Regions from separate parts of the Eubacterium sp. BL-380-WT-2B genome, predicted to be linked through region 1. Evidence: riboswitches for the same ligand, from Rfam matches in the RefSeq annotation. Region 1 holds a riboswitch; the other holds the start of a gene.
What was found. Region 1 has a riboswitch for cobalamin ahead of FYJ53_RS07525 (alcohol dehydrogenase catalytic domain-containing protein). Riboswitches for the same ligand answer to the same signal wherever they lie in the genome.
Positions count from the first base shown of each region.

Region 2: another riboswitch for cobalamin. It lies ahead of hemA (glutamyl-tRNA reductase); the one in region 1 lies ahead of FYJ53_RS07525 (alcohol dehydrogenase catalytic domain-containing protein).

Region 1 is NZ_VUMP01000003.1:299,217-306,500, forward strand. Features, by position in the region: gene FYJ53_RS07500 (DUF512 domain-containing protein) at 1-238, shown strand, start outside; gene der (ribosome biogenesis GTPase Der) at 250-1,569, shown strand; gene FYJ53_RS07510 (GNAT family N-acetyltransferase) at 1,626-2,087, shown strand; gene FYJ53_RS07515 (hypothetical protein) at 2,130-2,339, opposite strand; gene trpD (anthranilate phosphoribosyltransferase) at 2,341-3,450, opposite strand; gene FYJ53_RS07525 (alcohol dehydrogenase catalytic domain-containing protein) at 3,475-4,512, opposite strand; cobalamin riboswitch at 4,608-4,783, opposite strand; gene FYJ53_RS07530 (hypothetical protein) at 4,907-5,377, shown strand; gene FYJ53_RS07535 (response regulator transcription factor) at 5,561-6,262, shown strand; gene FYJ53_RS07540 (ATP-binding protein) at 6,259-7,284, shown strand, end outside.
Region 2 is NZ_VUMP01000007.1:293,795-301,078, forward strand. Features, by position in the region: gene hemB (porphobilinogen synthase) at 1-433, opposite strand, end outside; gene hemC (hydroxymethylbilane synthase) at 453-2,867, opposite strand; gene FYJ53_RS15850 (bifunctional precorrin-2 dehydrogenase/sirohydrochlorin ferrochelatase) at 2,864-3,448, opposite strand; gene hemA (glutamyl-tRNA reductase) at 3,445-4,701, opposite strand; cobalamin riboswitch at 4,866-5,054, opposite strand; gene FYJ53_RS15860 (helix-turn-helix domain-containing protein) at 5,250-5,591, opposite strand; gene FYJ53_RS15865 (GntR family transcriptional regulator) at 6,240-7,284, shown strand, end outside.

The sequences.
Region 1 (7,284 bases):
GGTCACCAATGATTTTTTTGGCGAGGACATCACAGTGTCCGGGCTGATCACGGGGACGGATATTATCAGGCAGGTGCCTCCGGGGGCAGACTGTTACCTGATCCCGGAAAATATGGTCCGCAGTCAGTCCCATGACCTGCTGGACGATGTGACAACAGAAGATATTGAAAAGGCGCTTCAGGCAGAGGTGCGCATTGTCCCGGTGGACGGCGCGGCCTTTCTGGAAGCGATGAAATAAGGAGGAATACTATGGCAAAACCGATTGTCGCAGTGGTGGGACGCCCGAACGTGGGCAAATCCACCCTGTTCAACAAGCTGGTGGGCGAGCGTATCGCCATTGTGGAAGACACGCCCGGCGTTACCAGAGACCGTATCATTGCGGATGCGGAGTGGCAGAACCATCATTTTACACTCATCGACACCGGTGGGATCGAGCCCCACACTAAGGATGATATTTTATTGCAGATGCGTGTCCAGGCAGAACTGGCCATCGACATGGCAGATTTGATCGTGCTGCTGGTGGACGGGCGTGAGGGGATGACTGCCTCCGATTTAGAGGTGGCCAACATGATCCGCAAGCACAGCAAAAACGTTTTGCTGGCTGTAAACAAGGTGGACAGCCAGCAGTTGGAAAACAATATTTTTGAATTTTACAATCTCGGCATTGGTGAGCCAATCGCCATTTCCGCCGAGCAGGGCCTTGGCCTTGGCGATTTCCTGGACGAGGTAATCGAACGGGTTAAAAAGGTCTATGATGAGGACGCGCAGGAGGATGATAACCTGAAAATCGCGGTGATTGGAAAGCCAAACGCGGGTAAATCCACCCTGATCAACAAAATGGTGGGCCATGACCGGCTCATCGTCAGCGATGTACCCGGCACTACCCGGGACGCCATCGACACAGAGGTGCGCTTTAATGGACGGGATTACACCCTCATCGACACTGCGGGGCTGCGGAAGAAGAAAAAAATTTATGAGGATATTGAGCGTTACAGTATTGTGCGCGCCATCGCCGCTGTTGACCGAAGCGATGTGGTTCTGGTGCTCATTGACGGGGAAAAGGGTGTGACCGAGCAGGACGCTAAAATTGCCGGTATCGCCCACAACCGCTCCAAGCCGTCCATCATCATTGTCAACAAATGGGATATTGTGGAAAAGGACACCAAGACCATGGATAAAATGAAAAGGGAAATCCGCGATACCCTTTCCTTTATCGACTATGCGCCCATCCTGTTTATCTCGGCCAAAACCGGGCAGCGGGTCAGCAAGATTTACGAAACCATTGATTTTGTCAAGAGTCAGACGGAAAAACGCATTACCACCGGTAAGCTCAACGAGGCCATGACAGAATTCATCATGATGAAGCAGCCGCCGACCAAGAGTGGCCGCCGTCTCAAAATCTTTTACGCGTCACAGACTGGTGTGAACCCGCCGACCTTTGTGGTATTTGTCAACGACGCGACGCTGATGCACTTTTCCTATCAGCGTTATCTGGAAAACAAAATCCGCGATACCTTTGATTTCGATGGCACGCCCATCCGGTTTTTTGTGCGGGAACGAAACGACTAACACAAACACAGGCCTCTTCATTGCGGTGGAGAGGGCTTTTTTATAGGGAGGATAAAATGAAACAGGAATACAGCATTGAAAGGATCGGCCGCAGAACCGATCAGGAGATCGAAAAACTGGCTGAAATATGGGAGGCTTCTGTGCGGGCCACCCATGATTTTCTGGGAGAGGAAGATATTCAGGGACTGGTCCCTGAGGTGAAGGCCGGCCTGAAGGGCGTGGAGCAGCTGATGCTGGCCCGTAACCACCTGGGCACAACCGTTGGATTTATCGGGATTGACAAACAGAAAATTGAAATGCTTTTTGTGGAGCCGAACTGGTTTGGAAAGGGCGCCGGCAGTTTTCTTATCTGCCATGCCCTTGAGAACTGCGGTGCCACCGCCGTAGATGTGAATGAGCAGAATCCCGGCGCAAGAGGTTTTTACGAGCATATGGGTTTTCGCGTAGCATCAAGGTCGCCCTTAGATGAGCAGGGGCGGGAGTTTCCGATTTTACATATGGAAAGAGAAGAAAAATAAGGCGATTATTAAAAAAGGACCGCTGCTCAGCGGTCCTTTTTTCTATTGCAGAAAATAATCCTCTTCCTCAAGCACGAGTTTTACGATCCTCAGATTTTCGAGCTCGGGCTTCAGGGCGGCGAGCTGCTCCTTCAGGCTGTCAAGTCTGCTGTCATCATAGACGCTGGCTTTATGGATGCCGACCAGAATGTAGGCGCCGTCGGGAGCTATTTTCAGGTAACCATTGTCAGCTTTAAAGGCGTAGAGATTCATTTTACACCTCGGCGGCCAGGGTGAGGGCTTTCAGCTTCGCGAGACCGGCCTGGGGATCGCGGTTCTGGGCAGCGACCCATTTTTCCAGCGCCTTGTAGGCCGCGCCGCTTGCGATGAGCTCATGGCTGCGCAGATAGCCTTCCGGAATGCTTGCAGCTTTTCCCGCAACATAGAGAATCAGCGCGCTGTTCAGGCAGACGATGTTGGTGCGGGTGGGGGTGGAGACGCCCTTCAGGATACGGACAATGCCCTGGGCGGCCGCGTCCACAGAGCCCCAGGGAGCCAGCTCGTCCAGTCTGCCCGGCTCAATCCCAAGGCTTTCCGGCGTCAGGATACTGCGCTTTACAGTGCCGTCGGGCATCAGCTCAGCCATGTGGGTGGCGCCGACTGTGGAGGCTTCGTCGATACAGCCGTCTCCGGCTTCGCCGTAGACGATCAGTGCGTGCTCATAGCCGATTTCACGCATGATGTCCGGGACAAATTCCAGCATATCCAGGGAGTAGACTCCGCGGACTGCGTATTTTGGCAGGGCGGGATTGGCCAGAGAGGCGGAGATGTTTAAAACGCTGCCGAAGGAGATCTGTGACAGCACCCGGCCGAGGGCAGTGGGATGGACCTCGGAGCTCATGCCGTTAAAGATGCCGATGCCCGCGTTCTCGATGCTGGCCTTTACCACGTCCACGCTGCAGTCCACATCCACGCCCAGGGCCTCCACCGCGTCGATGGTGCCGCACACAGAGGTGAGCGCCCGTGAGCCATGCTTGGCCATGGGGACGCCGTCTGCGGCGGCGATGATGCCGGCGACCGTGCTGATATTAAAGGTCTTAAAGGTATCCATGCCCGTGCCGCAGTTTTCCACCACAGGCACAGCGGTCTGAGGCGTGACCTTGCAGGTGTCAATTTCGTAGATGGCCTCAAAGCTGCCGGCTACTTCTGCGGCGGTCGGGCCCTTGGCGCTGAGGGCGGCCAGAAAAGCCCCCTGCTGCATGGGCGTCTGGCGGTCGCCCAGGATCTCCATAAACATTTCCTTTGATTCTTCCTTGGTCAGATTTTCACGGTTGATGAGGCCGGTGATCACCTGGCCATATTCTTTCATAGTAACTGCTTCCATTGTTTTACTCCTCCATATGGTGTGTTAATCAAAAACGACGATGGTCGACAGGGTTTCAAGCTGACGTACGCGCTCAAGGCCGTGCCGCAGCTCCTCGAGCGGAATGCGCTCAGTGATCAGGTCTTTTACAATCAGACTGCCGTTCTCCAGCAGTGCCTTGGCCCGGCGGCTGTGCGCAATGCTGCACCCGTAGGCGCCGGTCATGATCTGCTCCTTGTAGTGAATGGTGTTGATCTCGGGCTGGGTGGCGCCGTCTGGGATAATACCGCTGAAATGGCCGAAGCGCCCCTGCTTTTTAAGCACCCGGAGCGCCAGGTTCATGGCGTCTGCGGCTGCGCAGCAGGGGATCACCGCATCCACGCCCTGGCCGTCTGTCAGTTCCCTAATGGCGCCCTCGGCCTCCTGCCCGCTCGCGAAAACAGCGTCAAAGCCCAGCGTCTCGGCGCGGGCGGCCCGTTCGGGGTCAGACTCAAGCAGAAGGACCTTACGCACGCCCAGGGCTCTTGCCACACGCAGGTTGAGGATGCCCATACGGCCTGCGCCGATGATCAGCAGGGTGTCGTCAGGCGCAAGCTTCAGCTTTTCCTGGACGTTGACGCAGCAGGAGAGAGGCTCGATAAAGGATATCTCCTCAAAGCTCAGCGCGTCATTTTCAATGATGTTGATGATCTGGCCCCGGACGCCCTCCGCAGGCACCACCAGGTATTCCTGGAAGCCGCCATCATAGTTAAAGCCCATGATGCGCACGTGGTCGCAGAGGTTATCATCGCCCTCTTTACAATAGGCGCACGCGCCGCAGGCAATCCCCGGGTGCACGTGTACCCGCTGTCCCTCCTGGTAGCCTGTGACTGCAGCGCCCACACCGGCGATAACACCGGAAATTTCATGGCCCAGCACACGCGGGTATACCAGGTCACGCTGACCCATGGTCAGGCATTTGAGATCGGTTTTGCATAAATTGCAGGCCATGACCCTGACAAGGACTTCGTGGTCGCCGCAGGCCGGAATGGGCCTTTCGGTCATTTCCAGCTGGCCGGGGCCTGTTAAAACAACTGCTTTCATTTGGTATCTCCTTATTTTTCAAACAAAAAAAGCCCGACCTTAATCTAAGGTGCGAACTTTCCATCATTCCCACAGGCCTCCACCGCTCAGATAAAGACCGTCGACACATTTCAGGCAGGTTTTCTGACTGAGGATTAACGCCGGGCTCCCTTCCCATCCTTTTGGACAGTGGTGATGAGCCGGGCAATCCACTTACAGCGGCGGGCCCGTCTAAGAATCTCACTTAGTTCCCTATTATCTGCCATGCAGCACCTGAAATGTTTTATGCTTTTTTATTATCATATCACATTTGTTTTGGGTGTCAAGACAAAATGTAAAAGTTTTAATCCAAACGTGATATAATAGCGGTATTAACTGTGCGGCGACGCTGTTTATAAAAAATGAGGAGGAAAAAATGGGACATTTTGGATTTTCATACATCGGTGTACTGTATCTGCTGATGCTGTTTATCCCCAACCTGATCTGGACAAGGAGGCAGCCGGAGGGCTATGATTTCAGACATGAGCATAAACTGCTGGTGTGGTGTGAGCGTGTGGGGCAGGTGGGGGTGAGCTGCTGCGCCCTGATCTTTACGGATTTTAACCTCCGCCCTCTGACGCCCTGGAGCCTGTGGCTGGCGCTGTCCTTTGGGCTGATGCTGCTGTACGAGGGCTACTGGGTCCGGTATTTTAGAAGTGGGCAGAAGCTAAAAGATTTTTATTCGAGCTTTTGCGGTGTGCCGCTGGCAGGGGCAACGCTGCCGGTGGTTTCGTTTCTGCTCCTGGGGATCTACGGGAGGGTCATTTTGATGGTGGTGTTTGTGGTGATTTTGGGCATTGGGCATATCGGGATTCACTGGCAGCATTTCCGGGAGCTTAAGGAGTGACAGGTAAGGATCTTGAGAGACGAAGCCTTTTTCTTATCTGGACAAAAGGCGCAGTCTCGGTTTGCGCCGCTTTTTTAACAGTCACAGATTTGCCTTCTAAATTTAATCTAGATTTTACATGCCTTTAACACAACATATGCTATAATCATATTATGTTAAAATTGAGCGAGAATTGGAGAGAAAATGAAAAAAATTCTGATTATAGAAGACGAACTTAATATATTTGAGCTGATTAAATTCAATCTGGAAGCCCAGGGATTTGAGGTGGCGGGGGTCCACGAGGGGACCGGCGCGGTTGAGAAAATCGTGGATATCCGGCCGGATCTGATCATTCTGGATTTAATGCTGCCGGGCAAGGACGGGCTCACCATCTGCCGCGAGGTGCGGGCGGATAAAAACCTGTCTTACATTCCAGTCATCATGCTCACCGCCAAGAGCGAGGAGTTTGACAAGGTCCTTGGCCTAGAAATGGGCGCAGACGACTATATGACCAAGCCCTTCAGCGTGAAGGAGCTCTACGCCCGGGTAAAGGCTGTCCTGCGGCGCACCGAGATGATCAAAAGCTCAGACACAGAGGAGATCGCAGTGGGCAGCCTGCGCATTCTGCCCGGCTCCTTCGAGGTATACAAAAACGGCAAAAAGCTGTCGCTGACGCTGAAGGAATACGAGCTGCTCCTGTATCTGGCAAACAATAAGAACAAGGTGCTGACCCGGGATCAGCTGCTGGACGAAATCTGGGGCTATGAGTATTACGGCGAGACCCGGACAGTGGATGTCCACATCCGTTACCTGCGGAAGAAGATTGAGGACGACCAGGAAAAATACATCGAAACCGTGCGCGGCGTGGGCTACCGCCTGGTAGAAAACCTGGGAGGTGATCAATGAAAAAACGCATCACCATTGTCTTTTCAATCCTGATCGTGCTGGTCACTGCCTTTTCAGGCGTTTTCTCCTATGTGATCTTCAAAAACGCCTACTATGAATCCACCGAGAGCAACCTGAAAAGCAACAGCGAGTATATTGTCGAGGACCTGATGCCCGGCTACATCAAGACCGGCGACGTCACCGGGCTCGAGCATTATGCAAACAGCACCAACCAGCGCATCAACATCATAGATGTGGAGGGGAACGTCCTGTTTGAGTCCCTGAGCGGTATCGGTTCGCTGGACAACCACCTGAGCCGGCCCGAGGTCCAGGGCGCCATGAAGGGGACGCCCACCACCTCGGTGCGCTATTCCGACACCATTATGAAGAATATGCTCTACCTGGCAGCGCCATACTATCAGGATGGGCAGATAACGCATATTGTAAGGATCGCAGTGCCTCTTGACGTCATGGAGGATGTGAGCTACAGCATTATTAACAACCTGATTTTTGTGGCGCTGGCCAGTATCCTCATCGCCATTGTGATTTTTGCCTTCCTCTTAAATAACGAGACAAGACCCCTGGACGAGGTCACCATTTTCGCCAGAAAGATTGCCCGGGGCGATTATAAGACAAAGCTCACCATGCTCAGGGACGATAAAATCGGCGATTTGGTCGACTCGCTCAATACCATGGCCGAGCAGCTGGATGCCTCCTTCAGCAAGATCAACCGCAAGAATATTGAGCTGTCCTCTGTGCTGTCCAGCATGAACCAGGGCATTATCGCCGTAGACCGGGATAATAAGATCATCCTGATTAACGATACGGCCCGGGGCATCTTTAACATCGACCTGAAGAAGGAAATCAAGGGGAAAAATATCCTGGAGGTTTACCGCGACCCCTTTGTGTACGAGCTTCAGGACAAGCTGGCAGAGACCGAGGACGGGCGGCTGGACTACGAAACCCGTATCGAGGAGCGTATCTACAAGGTCACAAGCTCCCAGATGCTGGACAAGGGCGACCAGACCTACAATGGCAATATC
Region 2 (7,284 bases), on a different contig from region 1:
TACACAGGGTTTCCAGCGATTTGTCACGCTTAATATCGCCGTTGTCGTGGAAGAAACAGCAGTGTCCGTCGCTCTTGTATTCGCAGAGGCAGACGTCAGTGATGACATACATTTCCGGGTCTTTTTCCTTGACAATGCGGATGGCTTTCTGGATAATCCCATCATCCACAAAGGCTGGTGTTGCTTCCGCGTCCTTTTCATCCGGCACGCCGAACAGGATAATATAACGGATACCCAGCTCCTTCAGCTCATCCAGTTCCTTTGGCAGCATATCGAGCGACAGGTGGTACTGTCTCTTCATGGACGGGATTTCACGCTTAATATTTTCCCCGTCAACCACAAACAACGGGTAAACCACATCGCGCATGGATAATTCTGTTTCGCGGATCAGATCACGAACCGCTGCGTTTTTTCTCAATCGGGTTGGTAACATAATAATCAACTTCCTCTCTTTATTTTTCCATATTCAGAATCGCTTCAATCATTCCGGCAATGGTGTAAACCTCTGCCTGGACATCGACCATTAAACCCAGCTCTTTCATTTTGTCTGAGGTTACAGGTCCAATGGAAACGCATTTTGCATTTTTAGTATCATCCACATTTTCACTGCCAATTTTTTCCACAAAATACTGTACCGTTGTGGAGCTTGTAAAGGTGATGTAGTCAATCTCTTTATTCTTTAACATCTCCGCCACATCGACGTCGGTGTTGTCCTCGCGGACTGTTTCGTAAATCTGGTATTCATCCACCGGGCAAACCTTGCGGAGCGCCTCAACCACGTAAATCCGCGCGTTTTTGGAGCGCGGGATCAGTACCCGCGACGTTTCTGTCAAAAGCGGCATCAAACCGTCAACCAGCTCTTCACCGACATATTTTTTCGGCACAAAATCCGCGGTGATCCCCTGCTCGGCAAGCAGCGCCGCTGTTGCCGAGCCAATGGCTGTCACATGGATACTCCCGAGGGCTCTGGTATCTCTGCCCGAGGCCTTCAGCGCGTCGAAGAAAATTTCAACGCCGTTGGTGCTGGTAAAAATAATGTGGCTGTACCTGTCCAGAGATCCAAAGTTCTCGGCCAGCGCGTCGACATTCTCCGGAATCGGCTCGATTTTGATGGTCGGGTACTCAATGGCATTGCCGCCGAGCTCGGCGATCTGCGCTACCATTTTAGAGCTCTGTTCTCTGGAACGGGTTACCACGATATTTTTTCCAAAAAGGGGCTTGCTGTCAAAGAAGCGCAGCTTCTCACGCTTGGTCACCACATCGCCGACTACGATCAGGCTTGGCGCTGTGATCCTGGCTTCTGTGGCAATGCCGTAGATGGTTTCCAGTGTGCCTTCCACCACTCGCTGATAAGGGGTGGAAGCGCGGTGCACCACAGCCGCCGGCGTATTTTTATCCATCCCGTTTTTCATCAGCTCTCCGGTGATTTTTTCAAGATTTTTGACGCCCATCAAAAACACAATGGTCCCTTTGGATTTGGCCAGTACCGGCCAGTCCAGCTCAGACTCCTCAGATTTCAGATGCCCGGTAACCACCTGGAAGGAAGAGACACAGTCTCTGTGGGTAATGGGAATGCCTGCGTAAGCCAGGCCGCCGATAACCGAGGTAATCCCCGGGATCACCTCAAAGGGAACCCCGGCGTCGTAGAGCTCCTCGCCTTCCTCTCCTCCGCGTCCGAAAACATAGGGGTCGCCGCCCTTAAGGCGGACAACATTTTTTCCTTCCCTGCCCAGCCTGATCAGCAGGGCGTTGATTTCATCCTGGGGCAGCGCGTGGTTGGCGGCTCTTTTGCCCACGTATATTTTTTCACACTCGGGTTTTGTCCATTTCAGGAATTCCTCATTGACCAGCGCATCATAAACCACCGCGTCACAGGTCTTTAATTTTTCCATGGCCTTGACGGTGATCAGTCCCTTATCACCGCAGCCGCCGCCAGCCAGATAGACGGTGCCCGGTTTGATTTTTGCTTCTACCATTTCTTTCAGTTCCTTTGCCAGACGGTCTCCCATTTTTGCTTCCTCGCCCATGGCTCCCTCTGTCTGTCCTTTGTATAGAATTGTGCCGTCTTCGTTGCCGAAAAGTCCGTAAAGGGTCAGTTTTTCACCCTCCACATCACAGTATGCCCCGATAGGGATATGACAGCTGCCATTTAGACTGATCAAAAACTGGCGTTCCGCTGTCATCTGCGCCTTGGTAACCGGGTTGCTGACAGATTCCATGAGTGCCTTGACAGTTTCGTTATCCTCACGGATTTCCACTGCCAGAATCCCCTGGGCTGGGGCCGATACAAACTGGCATGGATCAAGGGGAAGGCAGGTATAATCCCCGCTCTCATAAGCACCGATGCGTTTAAGTCCCGCCGCCGCCAGAATAATGCCATCCAGTCCCTGCTCTTTCATTTTCCGGATACGGGTATCAATATTTCCGCGGATTCCCACCACTTCAAAATCCTTTCGGATATTTTTCAGCTGATAAATCCGGCGTTTGCTCCCGGTACCGATGACTGCATTTTCGGGCAGCTCCTGGATGGCGCTGATTTTATGCGGTGTCAGCAGCACATCTCTCGGGTCTTCCCGCATGGGCGGCACCGAAAGTGTGAGCCCATCGGGCAGCGCAGAGGGCATATCCTTCATGCTGTGAACCGCCATATCGATTTCACCGCTTAAGAGGGCATCCTCCAGCTCTTTGGTAAAAATACCCTTATCCCCAATTTTATCAAGGGCTTTGTGCTGTATCTTATCGCCCTTTGTCTTGATGATTTTGAGTTCAAAATCGACCTCCGGGTTTGCTTTTCTTAACTCCTCAAGAAGCCAGTTGGTCTGGACCACTGCCAGCTTACTGCCTCTTGAGCCTACAATTATTTTCATATTTTCTCCACTTCTCTCTGCAATTCTTCAATGGTTAACGCTGTCAGCCCCTTGAGCTGTCTTTTTTTTTCATCCGGTGAGGTTTCCGTTTTCAAAATATGCAGCCTCAGCTGCTTAAGCAGCCTGAGACGCTCTGCATAGCTTTCATCATATTTTTCTTCCAGCTCCCTTTTTATCTGGGTGGTCAGCGTTGGACTGGCCCCATCGGTACAGACCGAGATCGTCAAATCCCCGCGCTTTACCACTGAGGGAAAAATAAAGTCCGAATGCTCGGGGTCGTCTGAAACGTTGCACCAGATACCGCGTATTTTACAGTTTTCAAGAATCCGGGCATTCAGCTCACGCTGGTCTGTCGCCGCCACGACAAGATCCATGCCGTCAAGGGCTGTCTCGATCCGGCAGTATGCTTTGACATAACGGATGTTCTCAACCGGCTTTTCCGGAACCTCCATGTTTTTATCCACGCAGGTCACAGAACACCCATACCCGGCTAGGGTTTCCGCGCGCCGCATTCCTACCTTCCCGCCGCCGATTACAAGGGCCCTTTTCCCGGTAAAGTTGAGCAGAATCGGCCCTTTCATTGGGCCGCCTCCGCATTGCCACCTGAAAATAAAAAAGCCAGTGTTTTCTCAAAGCGCAGAATATCGTCCTCGCTGTCCAGTGTTTTTAGCTGCCTGATGGACGGCATTACCATTTCACGGAATTTTGAATGGACGATTTTTTCAAGAAATTCCTTGTCCTTCCCCTCAAACTGATAGCGCTTGTTGAGAATCTCAATGGTTTCGTCCGCCAGCTGTCCGGAAACCTGGTTAAAATGTGCCACCATGTTGTCTACCTTGGACTTGGTAATCCAGACCATGAGGCCATCGATTTCCTCTTCGATCTCAAGGGCGATCTTTTCTGCCACCCGCTCACGGTAGTGCATTTTTTCATCAATAATATCTTTAAAATTGTCAATGGTCAGCAGCTCAACCTGATCCATCTCCGAGATGGCTTCCTCAATATCCCTTGGCAGCGCCAGGTCAATGACCATGAGCGGCTTTTTGCGCTCGGGCATGAGCTCCCGTTTTAAGACCACGTGGGGTGAGGCTGTCGCCGAGATAATTACATCGATATCCCCAATGGCTTCATAGCGGTCCTCGTAGCGGATCATGTTAACACCCTCATAAATATCACGGTATTCATCCCCCGGATGATAGGTACGGTTGGTCATATAAACGCTGTTAAAGCCCTCTGCCGCCATATAACGCAGTGCCAGAAGCCCCATTTTTCCAGAACCGATGATCAGCACCTTTTTATCCGCATAGTCCTCATAACTTCTTTTAACGTGCTTAACCGCTGTCGAGCTCAGGGAAAGCGGGGTCTCGGAGATTTTATAAACGGTTTTAACCTTCTTGGCAAAGGTGACGGCTTCTCTGAAAGCCTTGGTTAAGTATTTTCCGCAGCCGTGAACAGACTGGGATAATTCAAGGGCATCCTTTACCTGGCCCAAGATCTGGTCCTCACCCAGGATCATTGAATCCAGCCCGGTCACTACCCGGTAAAGGTGAAGGATGGCTTCTCTGCCCTTTTCACAGAACAGATAATTTTCGAGATCGCCGGATTTCTCCTCGATGTAAAAATTTCTCAGCGCCTGGTCCGCTGCTTCAACGTCGCGGGTCGCCACATAAATTTCGCTTCGATTACAGGTAGAAAGAATGATCACCTCTTCGATACACGCCTCTTCCAGAAGGCTTGCAATACCCTCTTTTACGGTCCGCTTGATAAAAGCACCCTTTTCCCTGATTTCCAGAGGTGTGTCTTTATGATTGATTCCCACTACAACTAATTTCATTTCAATCCTTCTCCTTCAATCAAACATTCATTAAAAACAAATAAAAACCTCTTCATTACGTCTCCGTAAAAAAGAGGTTTGTCAACAGAATTATTTATCCACGCTGTCTATTGCGGATACTACAATTAAATTAACGTTACTAAGTTCCCTTTTCCCTGGAGGTAATTATTAGCACTCTGTCCAGTAGGTTTCCTGACTCATCGCATTATATTCTCCTTGCCTTCCCGGTTTTCATTCCAGTGGCATCATAAGGAGACTTAACGAATTACAGTGACCGGATCGCTCTGGATTTTCACCAGATTCCCTTTATCCTTTGTTTTTACCAGGGCAAAAACGAAAGAATCCAAAACAGATTTTACATTAGTCTTTCCTATTTAATTTTCGTTTCCAATTATATCACCAATCCGACTCAGGCGCTACCCCTTTTTATGGGAAATAAGCAGTTTTTTGCCAATTCCACCGAATATTTTACATATTTTCTGTAATCGGATTACAGGCAATAAAAAACCGGTCTCTTTTCCTGAGTCCGGTCATTTTATACATCCATGCTAGTTTTCTGTTTCATGGCTCATTAAAAAGAGCATCATCATTCTTTCTGCGTATTCCTTTTTTTCATCGGGGCAATGCTCCAGAATATCAAGCAGTGCAGTGTTTTTTTCTTTTTCATCCAGACTTTTGCCAAACAGGATGCTATCTGAAGACATTTTTAACGCTTCACAGAAACGTTCAAGACTCTTTAGCGAAAAGCCTTTGGTTCCCAGCTCGATGTCCGTTAAAAAAGTCTGTGTAATCCCTATTTTTCGCGCCAAATCCTCACGGCTCATGTTTAAAAAAGTTCTACGCTGCCGGATGCGCTGGCCAATTGCCTTTTGATCTAACCTTGATTCCATTGTCTTCTCCTAAATTTCAGGGAAAACCAAATAAAAAAACTGTGCAGGATAAAACCAACCATGCACAGTTATATGACACTTTTATAAAATGCTAACACAAATAAGCCCACTTATTTATAGGGTGTCCTCTTGTTTTTAGCACAAAAATAGCCTATAATAAGTAATGCGGTACGTGCCCCCCAGGGCCGTTGTGTATGGTGGTTGTGCACCTGCGCAAGCCGGATAAGTGTGCCAGCACTTTCCGGATGCCGCAATTTCTATTTAGTTTTCCCAATATATATACTTTATTATAAATCGAATCTCCTGTCAAAGCAATCTCTTTATTTAAAAACTTTTTATCTGCAATTGAAGTTATCATTTTAATTCAACCAATTATATCCTTTTTATTTGTTTTCTTATTTTTACCCGAATTTGCAATGTGAAAAACCCATTTTAAAATATTTTCAAATTTCTGTTACCTTAAAAATATTTTTCATGTGTTTAATTCTCTTCAAAATGGGTACACCTCATTCAGAGGAACACACATCTAATTCCGATATGGTAAAGGCTGACCGAAAAAGAATTTCTTTATAATTTTTTCTCAATTTAGATGTAAGTTTTAGCAAATGATGTTATACTGTTAAAATACCCCCAAAAGGAGATTGTATTTTGAAAAAAGAAATTCCATTGTATCTATTTATTTGCAGAAAGATTGAGGATGATATTTACAACGGCAAATTAAAACTGGGTGACGCCCTGCCATCTGAACCAAAAATCAGCAAACAAATGGGTGCCAGTCGTAATTCCGTTCGAAAAGCCCTGCGTCTGCTGCAGGACAACAATCTTATTTTCTGCTCCCACGGTAAAAATGCTCAGGTAATCTTTGACAGCCGCCTGCCGGAACACCGTGAGGCTTATGAAAAGCGCTTTGAAAACCGGCGTCACGGCATCAGTGATACATACCGGATGCTCTCTATTCTTTTACCCAGCACCATCACATACGGCGCTTCCAAATGCAGCCGTGAAGATTTCATGACCCTATACGAAATGACCGACAACCTGGATTCTTCCAACCCGATCGAAATGTTTGCCTTCCACTGCCGCTTTATCCGGAATATCCTGAGAAGAACAGAGAACCCCTTTGTCATCGAGCTTTTTGAACAGATCTGCGATTTTGTCCGGATCGATTCCATTCACAGCAATATTACCGGCCATACGCTCCATGAAGACCTCTCAGAGGAAGCGATCAAGGGATGGTATAAGGAACTGCTGGACCACGCCGCCAAGCAGAATTTCAAACATTTTCATCACTTACTGCTTCAGGGGCTTAATGAAATCAGCCAGCGCTTTGATGCGGCCTATATGGTGAACGCACCGGCGGCGCCTTCCGAAGCTGAAAGCTTTAACTGGTTTATTGACAATGCCCCGACACCGCTCTACCTGAGAATTGCCAGTGATATTATGTGGGAGAGCGAGAAATCCGGCAACGTGGCCGGCGATTTTCTCCCTTCCGAATCCGAACTGCGCAGAGTTTACGGCGTTTCACCGGTAACCGTCCGAAAAGCCCTGTCTATTCTGAATTCCCTCGGCCTGACCAGAACCTTTAATGGAAAGGGTACTCAAATCGTTTTTGAACGTTCCCATTCCCCGGAAGTCCTCGGACAGCTGGACGAATACCTGAGCAGTCTCCAGATTCTGCGTTATTCATGCAAAG